2 regions of the Actinoalloteichus hoggarensis genome follow, and region 1 is predicted to be linked to the other one. Evidence: riboswitches for the same ligand, from Rfam matches in the RefSeq annotation. Region 1 holds a riboswitch; the other holds the start of a gene.

What was found. Region 1 has a riboswitch for S-adenosylmethionine ahead of AHOG_RS03405 (methionine ABC transporter ATP-binding protein). Riboswitches for the same ligand answer to the same signal wherever they lie in the genome.
Region 2: linked by a shared signal. The riboswitch ahead of thrC (threonine synthase) and the one ahead of AHOG_RS03405 (methionine ABC transporter ATP-binding protein) in region 1 are both predicted to bind S-adenosylmethionine.

Annotation. Positions count from the first base shown of each region.
Region 1 is NZ_CP022521.1:719,497-729,337, reverse strand. It holds gene AHOG_RS03435 (MFS transporter) at 1-1,160, opposite strand, end outside; gene AHOG_RS03425 (MFS transporter) at 1,617-2,876, shown strand; gene AHOG_RS03420 (4-(cytidine 5'-diphospho)-2-C-methyl-D-erythritol kinase) at 2,897-3,862, opposite strand; gene AHOG_RS03415 (MetQ/NlpA family ABC transporter substrate-binding protein) at 4,143-4,982, opposite strand; gene AHOG_RS03410 (methionine ABC transporter permease) at 5,168-5,854, opposite strand; gene AHOG_RS03405 (methionine ABC transporter ATP-binding protein) at 5,851-6,870, opposite strand; SAM riboswitch class I at 7,068-7,159, opposite strand; gene AHOG_RS03400 (NAD(P)/FAD-dependent oxidoreductase) at 7,889-9,097, shown strand; gene AHOG_RS03395 (sigma-70 family RNA polymerase sigma factor) at 9,097-9,841, shown strand, end outside.
Region 2 is NZ_CP022521.1:1,751,015-1,760,855, reverse strand. It holds gene AHOG_RS07840 (3-deoxy-7-phosphoheptulonate synthase) at 1-867, shown strand, start outside; gene AHOG_RS07835 (hypothetical protein) at 1,121-1,591, opposite strand; gene AHOG_RS07830 (sulfite exporter TauE/SafE family protein) at 1,693-2,499, opposite strand; gene rpsT (30S ribosomal protein S20) at 2,751-3,011, shown strand; gene holA (DNA polymerase III subunit delta) at 3,907-4,887, opposite strand; SAM riboswitch class I at 5,301-5,429, shown strand; gene thrC (threonine synthase) at 5,441-6,697, shown strand; gene AHOG_RS07810 (ComEC/Rec2 family competence protein) at 7,946-9,841, opposite strand, start outside.

The DNA.
Region 1 (9,841 bases):
ACGACGACGGACGTCAGGCCGCCGACGGCGATGACCGTCGGCGCCGAGGCGATGCCCAGTGCCGCGCCGATGAGCGCCAGCGAGAGCTGCCCGGACGCCCCGTCGGCGACGAGGTAGATGCCGAGCACCCGACCGTGCAGGTCGCGGGGCACGTCTCTGAGCAGCAGGGTGACCTCCAATCCGATGATGACGCCGCCCACGACGCCCATGACGAAGAGCACCGCCGACACCGGCAGCAGCAGCGCGCCCAGCGGGGCCACCGCCGCCCACGCGAATCCCTGGACGAGGTAGGAGGCGACGTTGGCTCGGCTCTGCATGCTCGGCGCCAGGCGGCCCGCGCCGAGGGTGCCCAGCAGCAGACCGGCGCCATAGACGGCGAGGAGGACGCCCACGCCGCGTCCGTCGCCGGTCAGGTCGGCGCCGAGGATGCCGAGGAGAACGGTGAGGCCGCCGCCGATGAGCCCCCACGCCGTGCACAGGACGACGATGGCGCAGGCGCTCGGGTGCCGTCGGAGGGCGGCGAGGCCGCCGCCGAGCCGTAGTCCGCCCCCGGCGGCGGCAGGTCGGGCGGTCTCTCCCGGCACGGTCCACACCAGCGCGGCGGCCAGCGCGGCCATGGCGGCGGCCGCGGCGAAGGTCGGGACGATGCCGAGCACGGTGACTCCGGCGCTGCCCAGCAGCGCGCCGAGGATCAGGGTCAGCGCCATGATGCGGGAGACGGCGGCGTTGGCGGTCGTCCACCGTGACTCGTCCAGCACGGCGTAACGGAGCCGTTGGAGCGCGATCGGCGGGAAGCGCCCCGCGATGGAGGCTGTCGCGTGACAGCACGCCACGGCCACGAGCGAGTGCTCGAGGAACAGCCCCATGCTCAGGGTCATGGCGGCCTGGACGGCGAGTCCGATGCTCGCCACCCGACGCGCGTCGCGGTGGTCGACGACGGCGCCCGCGAGCGGACCGACGAGCAGACCGGGCACGGTTCCCGCCAACAGCATCCAGGCCAGCGTCGAGCCGGAGCCGAACTCCAGTACCCCGACGGTCAACCCGATCTGCATCATCCACCGGTCGAGCGAGCTGAGGAGGCCGATCGTCCAGAGTCGACGGAAGGGTCGCGAGTTCCAGACACGGACTCGTCGGACGGCGGGGGCGGCGGGATCTGTCACGGCGAGAAGGCTGCGACCTCCAGTCGACTGGAGGTCAAGGGCGGCCGGGTCGCGGACGTCCGCGCTCGAAGAACACCGCAGGTGAATCGGCCTTGTTGGACCGAAGGGCGCACCGCGCTAGCCCGTCTCGGCCCTTGTCACCGGTGTGAGGTGCTCCGTAATGTCAGCAGCTTGGCGCCGGTGTCTCGGCACCCGAGGGCGACACCGGGGTCGTGGCACGGCGCCGAGCCCGCTCACCTCACGGACCCTCCCTCATTCCGACGTCCCTTGAATCGATCGGCCGACGACGGGACACCCGGCTCCCCTCGGCCGCCGCCCGGATCGCGCCGTGCCGGTCCCGCTCCATCCCCTGATTCGTCTCGGTCGCCGCCCCGGTCTCCGTGACACGGACGACGACGAAGCTCGCAGACGGGGCACCGCGGGGCACCGCCCCCTGTCTTCACGAAAGTCGAGTCAGTGACCAGCAGCGGTGCCGATTTCGCAGACCCTCCGCTCACGAGGAGCCGCAGTTTTCTGGCGTTGCTCGCGGCGACGGGCATCTCCGCGCTGGGCACCGGCCTCTACCTGCCCGCCATCGCGCTGCTCGCGGTCGCGCTGACCGCCGATGAGAAGGCCGTCGCCGCGCTGAAGGTCGCGACGGTGCTGCCCGCGGCACTGGTCATCCTGTGGTCCGGGGTCGCGGCGGACCGGATGCGACGTCGAGCGTTGATGGTCTCCAGCGACCTGGTGCGGGCGGCGGCGATCCTCGGGTTCGCCCTGCTGGTGGCCGACGACCTCGCCGCGTTATGGCCGCTGTACGTGGTGGCGATCGTGCTCGGCACGACCCAGACGGTGTTCGACAGCGCCTCGCAGGCCGTACTGCCGCAGGTGGTGCCCAGCTCGGCGTTGAACCGGGCCAACAGTCTGCTGATGTCCTCGTGGACGCTGGGTGTCGCCTTCGTCGGCCCGGCGCTGGGGGGCGTGCTGTTCGCGATCGATCACGCGCTGCCGTTCTTCGTCAACGCGGGCACCTTCGTGGTGTCGGCGGCGCTGCTGATCTGGGTCCGGGTGGTCGCGGCGCCCGCCGGCCACCACGCGGACGCCAGGGCCGAGATCCCGAACAGTGTGACCGCCGATCTGCGGATCGGTGTGCACCACGTGCTGCGTCATCGTCTGCTGCGGTCGATGACGATCATCGGCGCCATCATCAGCTTCTGCGTCGGGATGATCACCAGCGTGTTCGTGCTGTTCGCCACGCGATGGCTCGGGCTCGACGCCGTGGGCTACGGGCTGCTGCTCGTCGGCGAGGCGGTCGGCGCGTTCGTGGGCAGCTTCCTCGCCGTGCGGCTGGACGGTCGGGTGAGCCGTCGCCTCATCATTCGGGCCGCGCCCCTGCTCATCGGGGTCATGTACGTGCTACAGGCTGTGACGTCCTCGCTGGTGCCCGCCTTCGTGGTGGTGTCCGCGGGGAACGCCATGTTCATGGTCTGGACGATCGTGGCGACGTCGGTACGGCAGATCATCGGACCGAACGCGCTGCTCGGCAGGATCACGAGCGTCGATCGGCTGGGCGGCCTGGTGGCCACGGGGGCGGGCGCCCTGGTCGGGGGCGCGGTGGCGGGCGGACTCGGCGTTCAGGCGCCGTTCTTCCTCAGCGCCGCCCTGTTGGTCGTCCTGCCGCTGTGCGTCTCGCTCCGAGTGGACGAGCACGAGGTGCCTGCGGGGCTGCGCTGGTGACGGCGCGCGATGCCTCCCCGTCATGCGTGTACCGGGGGCGGAGCGGGCCGCGGCTGTTCCTCGCGTTGGACGGTCTTCGCTCCGGGGACCGGTCCCTGGGCCACGCGCACCGTGCGGCACACGCCCGCCCCGGACAGTTCGGCGGCGACCTGCACCGCCGAGGCCGCGCTCTCGCAGAGGAAGGCGCAGGTCGGACCGGAACCGGAGACGATGCCGGCCAGCGCACCCGCGTCGACGCCCGCACGCAGGGTGCGACGCAGTGTCGGCCGCAGCGAGACGGCGGCGGCCTGGAGATCGTTGCCGAGGAGCAGGGCGAGCTGGCGCGGGTCGCCGGAGGCCAGTGCCTCCAGCACGGGTTCGACGGTCCCGATGCGGGGCGGCCGACCCTCGCTGCGAATCCGGTCCATCTCCTGGAAGACCGTCGGCGTCGACAGGCCGCGCCTGGCCAACGCCAGCACCCAGTGGAAGGAGTGCCGGGACAGCACGGGCACGAGTCGTTCGCCTCGCCCGGTGCCCAGGGCGTTGCCGCCGTGCAGGCAGAAGGGGACGTCGCTGCCGATGGTCGCCGCCACGTCGCCGAGTTCGTCCCGGCCGATGTCGAGCCGCCAGAGCGAGGCGAGGCCGACGAGCGTGGCCGCGGCGTCGGCGCTGCCGCCCGCCATGCCGCCCGCCACCGGGATGCCCTTGTTGATCACCACGCGGACCTTCGGCTCGTCCGGGTCGCGTCCCACGTGGCGGGCGAGGGCCTGCACCGCACGCCATACCAGGTTCGACGGGCCGGTCGGAACCGCGTCGGCACCCTCGCCGTATACCTCCACGCCGGGCTCGTCGGCGACGGCGACGGTGACCTCGTCGGTCAGCGACAGAGCCTGGAACACGGTGACCAGGTCGTGGTAGCCGTCGTCACGCAGGTCGCCGACACCGAGGTGCAGATTGACCTTGGCCGGGGCGCGAACCGTAATCGGGGGTGGCACGACTGCGAGCACCCCTGCAGCCTACGGGCGGTTCCGGGTGATGTGTTCGGTCCACCGCCGATGATCACCCGACGTCATCGACCGGACACCGACCGTTGTACACGGCGGTGCGATCTCGCGGTCCGATCGTGTGAGACAGACACGGACCGACACGGACGACAGGTCAGGAGAGTCGCGGACGGAGCCGCCACGGCATGAGATCGGACACAGCCGCACCCGGCCCCGCCCCTCCGACGCGAGAGGGCGGGGCGGACCGATGTCCACCCCGCCCTCGCCTCGTCACGCGTGTGTTCTAGAACGACGGCAGCACGCCGCCGTCGTAGTTCTCCTCGATGAACTGGCGGACGTCGTCGGAGGTCAGCAGCTCGACGAGCGTCGCGATCCTGGGGTCGTCGGCCAGCGCGGGCGTGGTCACGACGCCGTTGGCGTTGGGGTTGCCCTCCGCCTCCTCCAACAGGATCGAGTCGTCGGCCGGGCTCAGGCCCGCGTCGATGGCGTAGTTGCCGTTGATCACGGAGGCGTCGGTGTCCTGGAGGCTCACCGCGAGCTGCGCGGCCTCCAGCGGGGCGAACTCGAAGTTCCTCGGGTTGTCCTCGACGTCGGCCTCGGTGGCCTGCCCCTCGGTCCCCTCGCGCAGGGTGATCAGCCCGTTGTCGGCGAGGAGCTGAAGGCCGCGGTTGAGGTTGGCCGGGTCGTTGGACACGCCGATCGTGGCGCCGTCCGGCAGGTCGTCGACGGACTCGACGCTCTCCGAGTACAGGCCCAGCGGTTCGAGGTGCACGGCCTCGATCCACTCGTACTCGCCGCCGTGCTCGATCTCGAAGTTCTCCAGGTACGGGATGGTCTGGAAGTAGTTGGCCTCCAGCGACCCGTCCTGCAACGCGGTGTTGGGCTGCACGTAGTCGTTGAAGGGGACGACCTCCAGCTCCAGCCCGGCGTCGGCGGCCAGCTCCTGGTCGATGAACTCGAGGATCTCGCCGTGCGGCACGGGGCTGACGCCGACCCGCAGCGGGCCGTCGGTCGAGGCGGCCTCGTCGGTCGTCGAGGCGTCCTCGCTTCCGCAGCCCGCCAGGACGGCAGCCGAGGCGGCGAGCAGGACGGTCACGTCTCTGAGTCGACGGGTGGTGCGCATGGCGATGTCTCCGTTCTGCGGAACTTCTTCGGTGTTTCGAGGTCTGTCGTCGTCGCACGCGGTCGGTCACGCGGTCGTCATGAGTCCACTGTGGACAGACCCGACGGCTCACTGACCGGCGTCGACGTCGGATGTCGATCGAGAGGGGCCGGGCCGCCCCGGTGAGCGTCAGCCCCGGTTCGGCGTCAGATCTTCAGCGCCGACCGCCGCCGGTCGATGGCCCGCGCGAGCCGGTCGAAGAGCAGCTGGGTGAACCAGGCGAGCGCGCCGAGCGCCACGACCGACGCCCACAGCATTCGGGTGTCGTTGCGCTGATAACCGAAGCGGATGGCCACGTCGCCGAGCCCGCCGCCGCCGATCACGCCCGCCATCGCCGAGTAGCCGATCAGCGTCACCGCCGTGACGCCGATCGCCGCCACCAGCGCCGGGCCGGCCTCCCGCAGCAGGACGCTGCGCACCATGCGGGTCCGACTCGCACCCGTGGTGATCGCCGCCTCCACGACCGAGGCGTTCACCTCCCGCAACGCCGCCTGGACGAGCCTGCCGACGAACGGGATCGCGCCGACCGTGAGGGGGACGATCACCGCCGTCGGCCCGATCGTCGTCCCGACCAGCGTCCGGGTGACCGACCCCAGCAGGACCAGCAGCACCACGAAGGGCAGCGAACGGCCGATGTCCACCACCACGCCCAGCACCCGGTGCAGCACCGGCCGCGGGCTCAGGCCCGTCGGCGAGGTGATGTGCAGCAGCACCCCGAGCGGGATGCCGCCGAGCGCGGCGAGGATCGTGGCGATGCCGACCATGTAGATCGTGTCTCCGGTGGCGGCTGACACCAGGTCGAAGACCCGATCCCACGGGGTCGGTTCTCTCACGCGGCTACTCCTGGAATCTCTTGTGGGGCGCGACGGATCGTCGCCTCGTGGTCGCCGAGCCAGGCCAGCGCGGCCTCGGCCCGGTCGCCGGTCAGACCGATGCGGAACCGCGCCACCGGGGTGTCGCCGAGCCGCGTCAACCCGCCGCCGAGAATGGCCAGCTCGACGTTGAAGCGATTCGCCGCCTCCGGCAGCAGCGCCCCGACGGCCGCGAAGCCGACGAGTACCACCTCGGCGACGACGTCGGCCCGCGCCGCGCTGCCGGCCAGGCCGGCGGCCTGGTCGATCTCGGGCAGCAGCGAGGCGGTGATCCTGCTGCCGGGCACGGTGAGCAGGTCAAGCACCTTGCCGTGTTCCACGATCTGCCCGTCGGCCAGCACCGCGACGTCGTCGCAGATCCGGCGGACGACGGCCATGTCGTGGGTGACCACGAGCACGGTGACGCCGAGTTCGGCTCGCACGCGGTCCAGCACGGTGAGCACCGATCCGGTGGTCTCCGGGTCGAGTGCGGAGGTCGGCTCGTCGGCGAGCAGCACGGACGGCCGGGCGGCCAGCGCCCTGGCCACCGCCACCCGCTGACGCTGTCCGCCGGAGAGCTGGTCCGGGTAGCTGCCCGCCTTGTCGGTGAGTCCGACCAGGTCCAACAGCTCCACGACCCGCGTCCGGCGGGCCGCCGGGCTGACGCCCGCGCTCTCTAACGGCAGGGCCACGTTGCCCGCCGCGGTGCGCTGCCGCAGCAGCGAGTCGCCCTGCGGCACCACACCGATGCGGCGGCGGGCGGCCCGCAGGTCACGGCCCCGCAGCGACACCAGGTCGGTGCCCTCCACGGTGATCGAACCGCTGTCGGGCTGCTCCAGCAGCGCGATGCAGCGGGCCAGCGTGGACTTGCCCGCGCCACTGGGCCCGACGACGCCGCAGACGGTGCTCTCCGGGACGGACAGGGTCACCCCGTCCAGGGCGTGCACGACGCCCTTCTTGCCGGGGAAGGTCTTGGTCAGCTTCTCGACAGTGATCATCTCTGCTCCACGACGCCGGGCCGCTCACGGGCGGCACGCTGAGACCGCCCCCGACGAGGGGGCGGTGAGAAAGGGGGGCGATGACTACCGGGGGTCAGTCTCGGGATGCAGCGAGGTGGACCCGACAGCCGGAAGCGGTTCGACGACACTGGTCGACCACACGTCGGCGCGTGAGCATGAACTGAACTAACACTACGACTCCATCGGTCCTGGCGTTAGCACCTGCCCAACGGGTGGGTGGTTGCTGCGGCGTCGTCGAGCCAGGTCTCTCAGCCGCTCAGGATGGTCGGTCTCACAGAGTAAAACCGACAAGCGAGTTCCCGCGCAAGTAGATTCAGGCCACACCTGGGCGACGACACCCGTTTCGCCCAACGGACGCGGCGGCACGACATGGGCTCCAGGCACGAGCCGACGCGCCGGGCGTGGCGAAGGACACGGGGCGGTCTTCGAGGGCGCCGAGTGGTCACGTCGACGCCGAACGCGCGGCCATGCCAGGCGCGCGACGGCCGCAGGCCGACGCTTCGGCGGCGGCGGGCTCGACGGAGTCCGCGCAGGCAGCAGCGCCGAGGACCGGCGGAGTCGCTTCGGGACGACCGAGCCGAGGACGGTCCCGCCGACGACGCGGACGGCGCACCTCCCACCGGCAAGGTTCCCGGCACGGCGGAGACGTGGCAGGCCGAGGATGCCTGCTCTTCTCGACCGGCCGGGGCGGCGTGGTCACGACGGCCGCCGGGCCCGCCTCACGCTGCCGACGTCGCGTCGCGATCTCCACCGGCGTCCCTCCCAGCCGCCTGCCTGCGGCCGATGACCGGCGGTTGGCGGCCGGCGGTTGGCGGCCGGCGGTTGGTGCCCGGCGGTTGGCTGCCGGCGGCCTGCGGCATCGCCTGGAACACGACATCCCCGGGCCCCAGGCCGGAGACACCGCCACCGGATAGTGAGCCAGATCACGTCACCGTTCTGTCAGGGATCCGGCTGCCGCCCCGTTCTAAGGGCGTCCAGACAGACGGGAGTACGAGCCATGCGACATCGCATCATCGTCCTGGGAGCCGGATACGCCGGAGTCTTCGCCGCCGGGGCCCTCGCCCGCCGGCTGCACCCCGACGACGTCGAGATCACCGCCGTCAACGCCGAACCCGACTTCGTCGAGCGGATGCGCCTGCATCAGCTCGCCGCAGGCCTGGATCCCCGTCGACACGAGCTGGCGGAGCTGTTCGCCGACACCGGCGTCCGGCTGCGCCTGGCACACGTCACCGCCATGGACGCCGAGCGGCGGACCGTCTCCGTGACCGACGACGAGGGCACCGACCAGCTCGGCTACGACACCCTCGTCTACTCGCTCGGCAGCACCGTCGCCGACCACGGCGTTCCCGGCGTCGACGAGCATGCCTTCCATGTCGCCGAGGGACACGCGGCGCGGCGACTGCGTCGGCGACTGGACGAACTGGGCGAGACCGGGGAGGTGCTGGTCGTGGGCGGCAACCTCACCGCGATCGAGGTCGCCACCGAGATCGCCGAGTCGCGGCCGGGGCTGGGCATCACCCTCGCGACCAGCGGCGAGCTGGGAGGCTGGCTGAGCGAGAAGGCGCGGCGTCACCTGCTGCGAGCCTTCGAACGCCTCCACATCACCGTTCACGAGCACACCACCGTCGACCAGGTCTCGGCGACGGGAGCGGTCGCCGCGAACGGCACCGTCCTGTCCTCCGACGCGACCGTGTGGGCCGCGGGCTTCAGCGTCCACCCCATCGCCGCCGCAGGCGGCCTCACCGTCGAGGACGACGGCCGGATCACCGTCGATCGCATGATGCGGTCGGTCTCGCACCCGGACGTCTACGCCGCGGGCGACAGTGTCCACGCCGTCGACAGGAACGGTCGCCCGCTGCCGATGTCCTGCGCGTCGGCGGGCTTCACCGCCAGGCAGGCGACCGCCGCGATCATCGGGGATCTGACCGGCCGCTCGATCACGAAGGTTCCGCTGGGGTACTTCGGCAACTGCCTCAGCCTCGGACAGAAGGACGGGATCTTCCAGGTCGTCGACGGCGACGCGCAGGCGAAGTCCTGGTCGGTGCGCGGCCGTGGGGCGGCCCGCTTCAAGAACGCCGTGCTCAAGGGCGTCATGGTGACGTCGAGCAACCCGACGAACGGGCTCCCGGCGCGCAGACACCGCCTGGCCGCCGATGCCGGGTCCGCCCGTGCCGCCGACCATCGTCGACACGTGGGGTCGCCCTGATGAAGGCCACCGGAGTGGAGTGTTTCGAGGCCAGCCGTTCCCGGCTGGCCTCGCTCGCGTACCGGCTGCTCGGCTCGGCCACCGACGCCGAGGACACCGTGCAGGACGCCTTCCTGCGCTGGCAGGCCGCCGACCAGACGCGCATCGAGATCCCCGAGGCGTGGCTGACCAAGGTGGTCACCAACCTGTCCCTCGATCGGCTGCGCTCGGCGAAGACACGGCGTGAGCGCGTGGTCGGCGACTGGATGCCCGAGCCGCTTCTCGACGGTGATCCGATGCTCGGCCCGGCCGAGACCGTCGAGCAGCGGGAATCGGTGACGCTGGCGGTGTTGACGCTGCTGGAGCGGCTGACACCGATCGAACGTGCCGTCTTCGTGCTGCGGGAGGCCTTCTCCTACAGCCATGCCGAGATCGCCGACCTCCTCGACATCACGGTGTCCGCAAGCCAGCAGCACGCCCACCGGGCCCGACGTCATGTCACCGCCCGACGGGACGTCGGCGCGGTCGACGCCGCCGCCGCGCGCCGAATCGTCGGGGCGTTCCTCGACGCCGCGTCCTCGGGTCGCACCGAACGGCTGGTGGAACTGCTGACCGACGACGCGACCGCGATCATCGACGGGGCGGGCTGGGGAACGGGGCTGAAGCGGTTCTCCGATCCCGAACAGATCGCCGCGGTCCTGCGCGCGGGACTGAAGCCGACCCCGGCGAAGCGGCGGATGGCAGGCGGCTCCCCGGCCGTCCACA
Region 2 (9,841 bases), 1.0 Mb from region 1:
GCGGCGCTGACCTACGCACGTCGACTCGCGACGCTCGCAGAGTCGGTGCGTGCGGACCTGCGCATCGTGATGCGGGTCTACTTCGAGAAGCCACGAACCACCCTGGGATGGAAGGGTCTGATCAACGACCCCGACCTGGACGGCAGCTTCCAGGTGAACAAGGGGCTGCGGCTGGCCCGCCGCCTACTGCTGGACATCCTCGAACTCGGGCTGCCCGTCGGCTGCGAGTTCCTCGACCCGATCACTCCGCAGTACATCGCCGACACCGTGAGCTGGGGTTCGATCGGCGCGCGAACCGCGCAGAGCCAGGTGCATCGCCAGCTCTCCAGCGGCCTGTCGATGCCCATCGGGATCAAGAACGCCACCGACGGGGACGTCCAGGTCGCGGTCGACGCCATCCGAGCGGCCGCATCCAGCCACGTCTTCACCGGCATCACCGACGGCGGCCTGGCCGCCATCCTCCGCACCACGGGCAACCCCGACTGCCACGTGGTGCTGCGCGGCAGCTCCGCGGGGCCCAATCACGACGCGGAGTCCGTCGCCGCCACGATGGCGCTGCTGGACAAGGCAGGCCTGCCCGCTCGCACCGTCATCGACGCCAGCCACGGCAACAGTGGGAAGGACCACCGCAGGCAGCCGGTGGTCGCGGCAGAGGTGGCCTCGCGCCTCGCGGCGGGTGAGAGCGGGGTCGTCGGCGTGATGCTGGAGAGCTTCCTGCTGGCCGGGCGGCAGGACCTCAGCCCAGGGCGGGAACTGGAATACGGTCAGAGCATCACCGACGCCTGCATGGACTGGGAGACGACCGAGTCGACGCTCCGGGGGCTCGCCGCTGCCATCGCCGAACGCCGGTCGGACCGACGCGGGTAGCCGAGGCCGAACGAGCCAGGCCCGGCAGGACGGCACGGGGAGAGTGAGACAGCGGCCGATGCGGTGGGCGGAGGGTCGGTGTTCGACCTCGCGTACTCGGGTCTCGTCGGCTGCCTCCTCTTCTCCTCGCAGCCGCGCCGTCGTGTCCGCCGGCCGGCCCGCCGTCGCCTGCTCAGCCGTCGCCTGCTCAGTCGTCGCCTGCTCAGTCGTCGCCTGCTCAGTCGGTAACCCACCCGGCCGTCACCGTCAGTGATCAGACGAGACCTTCGAAGGCATCATCGAGATAGGCCCCGAAGTCGGGACCGCTCCGGTTCCCGAGTACGTGCCGCATCCACGCCGCACGCTCGTAGCCGATGACGGCGAGCTCCCACACGTTCGCCACCAGCACCTCCCGGATCTCGGAGAAGGCCTCCGGGCGCTCCACCGACGAGCGGAACGAACGCTGCCACAGTTCGTGGGAGCGCATCCACCAGTCCACGGACACGACACACTGATCCCGAGAGTCATGAGCCATCAGATAGGCGACGCCGTGTGCCCCCTGATCGGCCCGGACCGCCGTGAGGACCTCCACCGCACGTGTGACGCCCGCATCGACCAGCTCCGCTCTCGGATATCGCGAGCCCTCCGCGATCCCGTAGCACTTGATCCGCCAGCCGCCCGCCTCCTCGATGCCGAGGAAGCGAACCGGACGCGGGGTATAAGACGTGTCTGGCCGAGGCTGCACGCGGACATCCTCTGGCGGCGGACACCACTTGTCGACCTCCCGACGAGAACCGATACCGGACCTATGCGGTCGCGGTCGTCCTATCCGTCGAGACATCAAGATCAGGTACCGAGAAACAGGCGTGCGCCGAGGGTCACCGCCATCGCGGCGACCACGGACAGGAAGACCTTCCGGACGAACACCGAACCCCTGCTGGTCGCCAGCAGTGCGCCCGCGACGCTGCCCGCGACGTTGCACACCGCCATCACGAGCCCCAGGCCCCACAGGACCTTGCCCGCCGGGATGAAGTAACAGAGTGCGCCCACATTGGTGGCGGTGTTGACCAGTTTGGCCGTCGCCGAGGCGTGTAAGAACGCGAAGCCGAGCAGGCCGACCAGCAGGAACACCAGAAAGGAGCCGGTGCCGGGGCCGGCCAGCCCATCCCAGAAACCGATCGCCAACCCGCCGAGGCCCGCCAGCACGATCTGCGCGCGCCGGCCGAAGCGGGGCGTCTCCACCGATCCGAGCGACGGCTTGCGCCAGGTGTAGATCCCGACCACGACCAGGGCGAACAGCACCACCCCGTTCAGCATTCGACCGGGCAGCAGATTGGCGAAGACGGCGCCCCCGACCGCACCGACGAAGGCGATCAAGGCCATCGGCACGGCGATCCACCAGTCGATACGGGTCCGCCGGGCATAGGTCGGCACCGCGGACGCCGTGCCCGCGAACGCCGCGACCTTGCTCGTAGCAAGGCTGAAGAGGGTGTCCCCGCCCGGCATGACCAACAGCAGGGCGGGCAGCTGAATGAGCCCCCCACCGCCCACGATGGCATCGACGGCACCCGCCGCGAACGCGGCGACGCAGAGGAACAGCAGCGCGGCCGGCGACACGTCGGCGAAGCCAGGCCAGTCGAGGGGGGTGAACACCTGACGAGCCTACGGAGCGTCGCCCTCGCCCAGAGGGTCGTGCGCGGCGAGAATCGTCACAGCCCTACCGCGTCGACGGGCGCAAAAGCCCTGTTCCGCGTGCTGTTAGACTTCGCCGTCGTGCCGTGTGGCATTCCGCAAGGGAGGAAGGCCGCCCTCGCCCGTCGAGCCTCGTCGCTCGTCGATCCGGCAGGCGGCGCCACAGAGAACGCGGCACGACAGAACACACATCGAGACCGAGGGGTTGTCGCGTGGCGAACATCAAGTCACAGGTCAAGCGGATCAGGACCAACGAGAAGGCCCGGCTGCGGAACAAGTCGGTGAAGTCCTCGGTCAAGACCGCGATCCGCAAGTTCCGCGAGGCCGCCGACGCCGGTGAGAAGGACAAGGCCATCGCGCTGAGCCGCGAGGCCTGCCGCAAGCTGGACAAGGCTGCCAGCAAGGGCGTCATCCACGCCAACCAGGCCGCGAACAAGAAGTCGGCCATCGCGCAGCGCGCGAACAAGCTCTGAGCCGACCCGAAAGGGCCTCGGCCCGCACGGTGTCCGGATGATCGACGACCCGACGAGCTGTCACGGTGAGCAGCCGATGTGACGAGCCATCGTGGCCCTCCGGAACCGACACGGAGCGGTGTCACGCATCAGCGGAAAGGGCGTCTCGGGATAGCCGAGACGCCCTTTTCGCATCCGGCCTGGCTTACCATGCACGGTCCGCCCTCGACCACGAACAGGTTCCCGCCCGGGCGATCCGCGCCTCGTCGGCTGGCTCGCATGATCCCGTGCGACGCCGAGATGCCAGCCGCTCCCTCCCATGTCCTCGGCGAGTCGGCGCCGAAGCCGTGCCACAGCTCACCCGGACGGGACACCCGTCATGCGTTCGGAGGAGAGTCGTCCCGAGCGCCGCTGAACGAGCTGCCGCCGATCTCGCGAAGAAGATCACGAATGCGGGCATCCACGGGCCCCATCCCGCGGCGCACGGTCCCGGCGGTATCCGCCGAGGGCCACAGCCCGAGTCCGGAAGCGTCTCGCGATGACAGGTCGGTCACGCCCGCGTTCGTGGTGGCCGACGTCCGCCGAGTCCGTCCGACAGCGCTGACCGGACGGGTCGCCGCCGGCTGGGGCGCGACAGGAACGACGGCACCGCACCCTCCCGCCGCACCGCCGGTTCGGCCGAGGCCGCTCGCACCCGGCAGCGCATCTCCTCACGACACCACCGCAGGTCGGGCACCGCGTAATCACCTTGATCAGCGGTGCCATCCCGATCCGGCGATCGCTTCCGGCGACCTGCCTGCCCTGATGAAGAACCGCCGGGTCCGTGCAAGCGGCCACGCGGGTCCCGTCGCCGCACGGCATCGGCACGCCCTCCGACTCCGGCCCACTCGCCGATGGCGGCGCCCAGCCTGGCAGGTCAGTGGCGGGCCCGCGCCTCGATGATGCCGAACACCGCACGCTCCAGTGCATAGCTCGCGTCGGCCGCCTGCCCTTTGACCTCCCCGTTGAGCCGAGCGACCAGGCGCATCGCCTCGGCGAGCCCGGACTCCTCCCAGCCGCGAACCTGGGTACGCACCTTCTTGATCTTCCACGGAGGCATGCCCAGCTCCCCCGCGAGTTGGAACGGGTCTCCGTTGCGGGCTCCGCGTACCAACGCGATGCTGCGCACGGCGTCGGCCAAGGCGTCGGCGACGAGGACGGCGGGCACGCCCAGCGCCAACGCCCACCGCAGTGCTTCCAGCGCACCTGCTCGATCCCCGGTCACGGCCTTCTCCGCCACCGCGAACCCCGTCACCTCGGCCCGGCCACGGTGGTACCGACGCACCGTCGCCTCATCGATCGGTCCCTCGGTGTCGGCGACGAGCTGGGTGGCGGCCGCGGCAAGCTCCCGAAGATCGGATCCGATCGTCTCGACCAGCGCGGAGACGCCGCCGGGATCGATACGCCCGCCTGCCTGACGGACCTCGTTGCGGACGAAACCCTCCCGCTCGGCCGCCCTGGTGATCTTGCCGCACTCCTGGACGGCCACGCCCGCCTTCCGCAGGGTGGCAGGAAGCTGCTTCGCCGCCTTGGCGCGGCCGCCGCCTGAATGGACGATCACCAGCACGATCCCGTCCTCGGGCTGCGGGCGATACGCGATCATCGCCTCCGCGAGCTCCTGGCCGGTGTCCTGTGCCGCGTCCACGACGACCACCCGACCCTCCCCGAACAGCGACGGGCTCACCAGCTCCGTGAACCGGGGAAGGGTCAGCTCGGCAGCCTTGACCCGCACCGTCTCGGTCATCGGATCGGTCTGCTTGGCTGCCTCGGACGCCGCCCGCACCGCACGCTCGACGAGCAGCTCCTCCTCGCCGAGGACGAGCTGAACCGGAGCAGGCTGGGCGACTCGCGTGTTCACCCGTTCATCCTGGCACGGGTCACCGACCGACCCTCCCGGAGCCGCATCCAGCCGCTGCTGAGGCTCACAGGCTGTGGATTCGCCGGACCGGTCTCGAGCCTGCGGCAAGAACCCGAGCAGGCGGAACGGCCATCCACGCCTTTCGCCGTGTGTCCGTTCTCCCGGGCGTCCGCTCCCCGGCCGACGAACCCGGGATCGCTGATCACGGCCGTCCTCGCCCGGAGCTCGCCCGCGAGCAGTCCGCCTGGACCGGCTCGTGTGCCCGTCGCCGCAGTGCACGGCGTCCTTCTCCGCGCACGTCGCCACGGTTCCACACCGGGGGCACCGAGTCGCCGCCCTGACCGGTCCCACTCCTCGGACCGAGGCTGGTTCGGACCCGTTTCGATGCCCTAGGGTTGGCGACACAACTGAACACTTCATCCAGAGGGGTAGAGGGTCCGGCCCTGCGAAACCCCGGCAACCGGCGTCGAAGCGCGACCACGTCCTGTGGCATTCGACGATCACGGTGCCAATTCCGGCCCGCACCGCGGGAAAGATGAGGAGAGGCCTCGCCATGACGACGACCCTGCGCACGAATGCCACGCTGGATCTCGGTCCCGCCGCCGCCCTGTCCTGTCGGGAATGCGGCAATCGGACTCCGTTGGCCGCCGAGTTCGCCTGCGCCGAGTGCTTCGGTCCGCTGGAGGTGGCCTATGAGTTCGGCACGATTCGCCGTGAGGACATCGAGGCCGGTCCTCGTTCCATCTGGCGGTATCGCGGACTGCTTCCCGTCCCCGCCGACGTCGACGACCATGCCAACACCCAGCCCGGCCTGACCCGCCTGATTCGCGCGGACCGCCTCGGTGCCGAACTGGGGCTGAAGAACCTGTGGGTCAAGGACGACACCGGCAACCCCACCCATTCGTTCAAGGACCGTGTGGTCGCCGTGGCCCTGGCGGCCGCCCGGCAGCTGGGCTTCACGGTGTTGGCCTGCCCCTCCACCGGCAACCTCGCCAACGCCGTCGCCGCGGCGGCGGCCCGAGCCGGCTGGCGCTCGGTCGTGCTGATCCCCTCCTCGCTGGAACGGGCGAAGGTGCTGACCACCGCCGTCTACGACGGGGCGCTCATCGCCGTGGACGGCAACTACGATGACGTGAACCGCCTGGCCACCGAGCTGGCCGCCGAACACGAGGACTGGGCGTTCGTCAACGTCAACGTGCGGCCGTATTACGCCGAGGGGTCGAAGACACTCGCCTTCGAGGTCGCCGAGCAGCTCGGTTGGCGCCTGCCCGAACAGATCGTCGTGCCGATCGCCTCAGGGGCGCAGCTCACCAAGGTCGACAAGGGCTTCCAGGAACTGGGCACGCTGGGTCTGGTCGAGCCGACGCCATACCGCGTCTTCGGTGCTCAGGCGACCGGCTGCTCCCCCGTGTCGACCGCGTTTCGATCGGGCGGCGATGTGGTGCACCCCGTGCGGCCGGACACGATCGCTCGCTCGTTGGCGATCGGGGCGCCTGCTGACGGCCCGTACGTACTGGACGCGGTGCGACGAACGGGCGGAGCGATCGACGACGTCAGTGATGACGAGGTGGTGGCAGGCATTCGCCTGTTGGCCCGGACCGAGGGCGTCTTCACCGAGACCGCGGGCGGCGTGACCGTGGCCACGACGAAGAAGCTCGTCGAGGCGGGCAAGCTCGACCCGGAGGCCGAGACAGTCCTCCTGATCACCGGCGACGGGCTCAAGACACTCGACGCGGTCGCGGACCATGTCGGCCCCAAGGCCACGGTGCCGCCCTCCTCGAAGGCAGTGCACGAGGCGCTCGGATACTGACCGAGGCACACGCCGTTCCACCGCCTTACCAGCACTCGCGGGGCGTCGGATGCGGGGCAGGGCTCGTGGCGGCGCAGGCGGGCAGAGGGCGCAGGCAGTTGGCAAGGAACAGGGCGTAGGGCACCGGCGATCTGGGTACGTCAGCGGTCACGCTCCAATTGGCGGGTCAGCAGCGAGCTGGCGGGTCAGCAGCGAGCTGGCGAGTCAGTTGATCCGGCGCGGCAAGTCGCTCGGTGCGACGACTCGGTCGGGTGAGGGACGCCGCCTGCGGCAGACGACGTGGCACGCGGTCTTCCGCGGCCACGACTCGATCGCTTCCGACGACGAACCCTGCCGCAGGACAGACGACGTGTCAGGGCCGACGGCGGGCGGCCCGGGCGACAGACTTCGGGCCATTGAGCGTGATCGAAGGCCCACGCCCACGCCCACGCCCACGCCCACGCCCACGCCCACGCCCACGCCCACGCCCACGCCCACGCCCACGCCCACGCCCACGCCCACGCCAGGATGATCGGGTGTCGCTGCTGTCCTCCCCTCCCCTCCCCCTCCCCTCCCGCCCCGCCTACTCGGCTGTCTCCTTTTCCGACATCGGCTTGCCGACTTCCGACATCGGCTTGCCGACGAGTGATGTCGGCGGCGGCCATGCCCCCGGCTTGCTGCAAGGCGCGGGCGGTCTCGTGCGCAGACACCGTGATGCCACGCCACAGCGGTGCGGCACCCCGGTCGATCCGGCGGCCGAAGTCGAACAGCAGCCGCAGGGTGGCGCCCCTCCCACGGACTCAGCTGTTCCTGACGGCTTCAGCGCCGCCGACGGCCCTGACCTGACTCACGGCCTCGTGTCCGTCCTCGAGATCACCGAGTCGCCGGGGTCGCTCGGCGTCGAAGCACGCGGACGCAGGACTGCCCGAACAGCCGTGGACCGAGGGCGGCGGACACGAACGTCGGCGCCTGCCCGTCCCTGCGCCCCTCGGCACGCGAGCATCGACCCACGAACGTCATCCGTTCTCGCCACACGAACGCAGAGGGACTCGCCAGGGCCGGTCCGCTCCTCAGAGCAGGAGCAGCATCCGATCTCCCCGAGAACGGGCATCGAGGCCCCCGGTCGTGGCCGGTATGGCCGCGACCGCGCGCCGTCCCCCCGGCCACGCCGGGGGCGCCGCCCGACGCAGCCCGTCCGCGCAGGCAGGAGAGGACGCGACAGGCTCGCCTCGCCAGTGGTCACCGATCGCCGCGCCCGCGCCCGGCGAGCTACGACGTGCTCCCCGGAGACCGTCGGACGACGACCGGATCGCCGCCGCGAGCGGCCACCGCGACGTCGCCGCCTTGATCGGTACGCAGTACCACGGAGCCCAACGCGGACAGCTCCTCCACCACCATCGTGCTCGGATGCCCGTAGCGATTGTCACCTCCCACACTGATCAACGCCGTTCGCGGACGAACCGCCGCGAGAAATCTCGGAGCGGTGTACCGCGATCCGTGATGCGGAACCTTGAGCACCTCGGCCTCGAGATCCACCCCCGATCGCAGCAGCTCCGCCTGTCCGGCCAGCTCTATGTCGCCCGTCAGAAGCACCCGGCCCGCCCGGGTCGTCGCCCGCAACACCACAGAGTGGTCGTTGACCTCCGTTCCCGAATCCTCATCGACCCTCGACGAGGGGTTCACCGGCCCCAGCACCTCCAACCGCAGCTCTGGCCAGGCCAGCCGTCGTCCGACATCAAGCGCGACGACGGGCACGTCCGCCGCTGCGGCGGACTCCAGCACCTTCGCGTGGGCCCATTCGGGCACCCGGACCGGGCCCACCGCGATCGCCTCGACGTCCCGACCGGTCAACGCCGACGTGAGCCCGCCCACATGGTCGGCATGGAGATGACTCAGGACGATCAGAGCGATGGACCGCACCCCCAGATCGCGAAGACAAGCGTGCACCGCCCCGGTGTCCGGTCCGACATCCACCACCACCGCACGACCGGGTTCCCCCGTGGCCAACACCACGGCGTCGCCCTGCCCGACGTCGCAGGCCACCACCGTCCACTCCTTCGGAGGCCAACCCGAATAGACGAACCTGCCCGGCAACAGGAACAAGACCGCCAACAGCACCGTCGCCACCAGCAGCACACGAAGCCGCCGGAAGCGCACGGCCACCACCAGGGCCAGCAGGACCACCGTGAGCAGTACCCCGCCTGTCACACCGGCAGGCCAGTCGAGCCGTGCCGCGGGAACGGCAGCGGCATGCCTGCCGACCGCGACGAGCCACCACACCGCAGGCCCCGCCAGACGCACGAGCATCTCAGCGGTGCCCAGGTGAAACGGCGAGGCCAGCGCAGCCAACACCCCCAACAGCGTCGCGGGCGCGACCACGGGCCCGGCCAACAGATTCGCCAGGATCGAGATCAGACTGACCTCCCCGGACAGCCCGGCGATCAGCGGTGCCGTGGCCACCTGCGCCGCCACCGCGACCGCGAGCGCCTCGGCGATGCCGATCGGCACACCCCGATCGCGCATCGCCCCCGCCATCCCGGGCGCCAACAGCACCAGGCCCGTCGTCGCCGCGACCGACAGCGCGAAACCCGGATGTGTCGCCAGCTCGGGCAACACCAGCAGGAGCCCGATCACCGCGCCCGCCAACGCGGGCAGCGCACAACGCTGCCTGCCCAGCACCAGCGCGAGCAGGGTCACCGATCCCATCGCCGCCGCCCTGAGCACGCTCGGCTCCGGACGAGCGAGGATGACGAACCCGACCAGTGCCACCGCCGCAGCCACCGTGGACGGAAACGGGCCCAGGCTCGCCGCCCGGCAGACCAGCAGCACCGCTCCGCACAGGATCGCCAGGTTGGCGCCGGACACGGCGGTCAGATGTGTCAGCCCCGCCGCCTGGAACTCCTCCTCCACCTGAGGCGACTGCCGCGTGGTGTCACCGACCACCAAGGCGGGCAGCAGGCCCGCCGGATCGGGATGCAGAACCTCCGACGCCGTTCGCAGGCCGTCTCGCACCGTGTCGGCCGCACGCTGCCACCATGAGACGGGCCCGACGTCGAGCGGCGGGCCACGCACCCGAAGCACCGCCACCGTCAGGTCACCGGGACGGGGCGGCGACAACGTCCCCTCGGCCGTCGCCCGCTGCCCCGGCAGAAGCTCGGACCAACC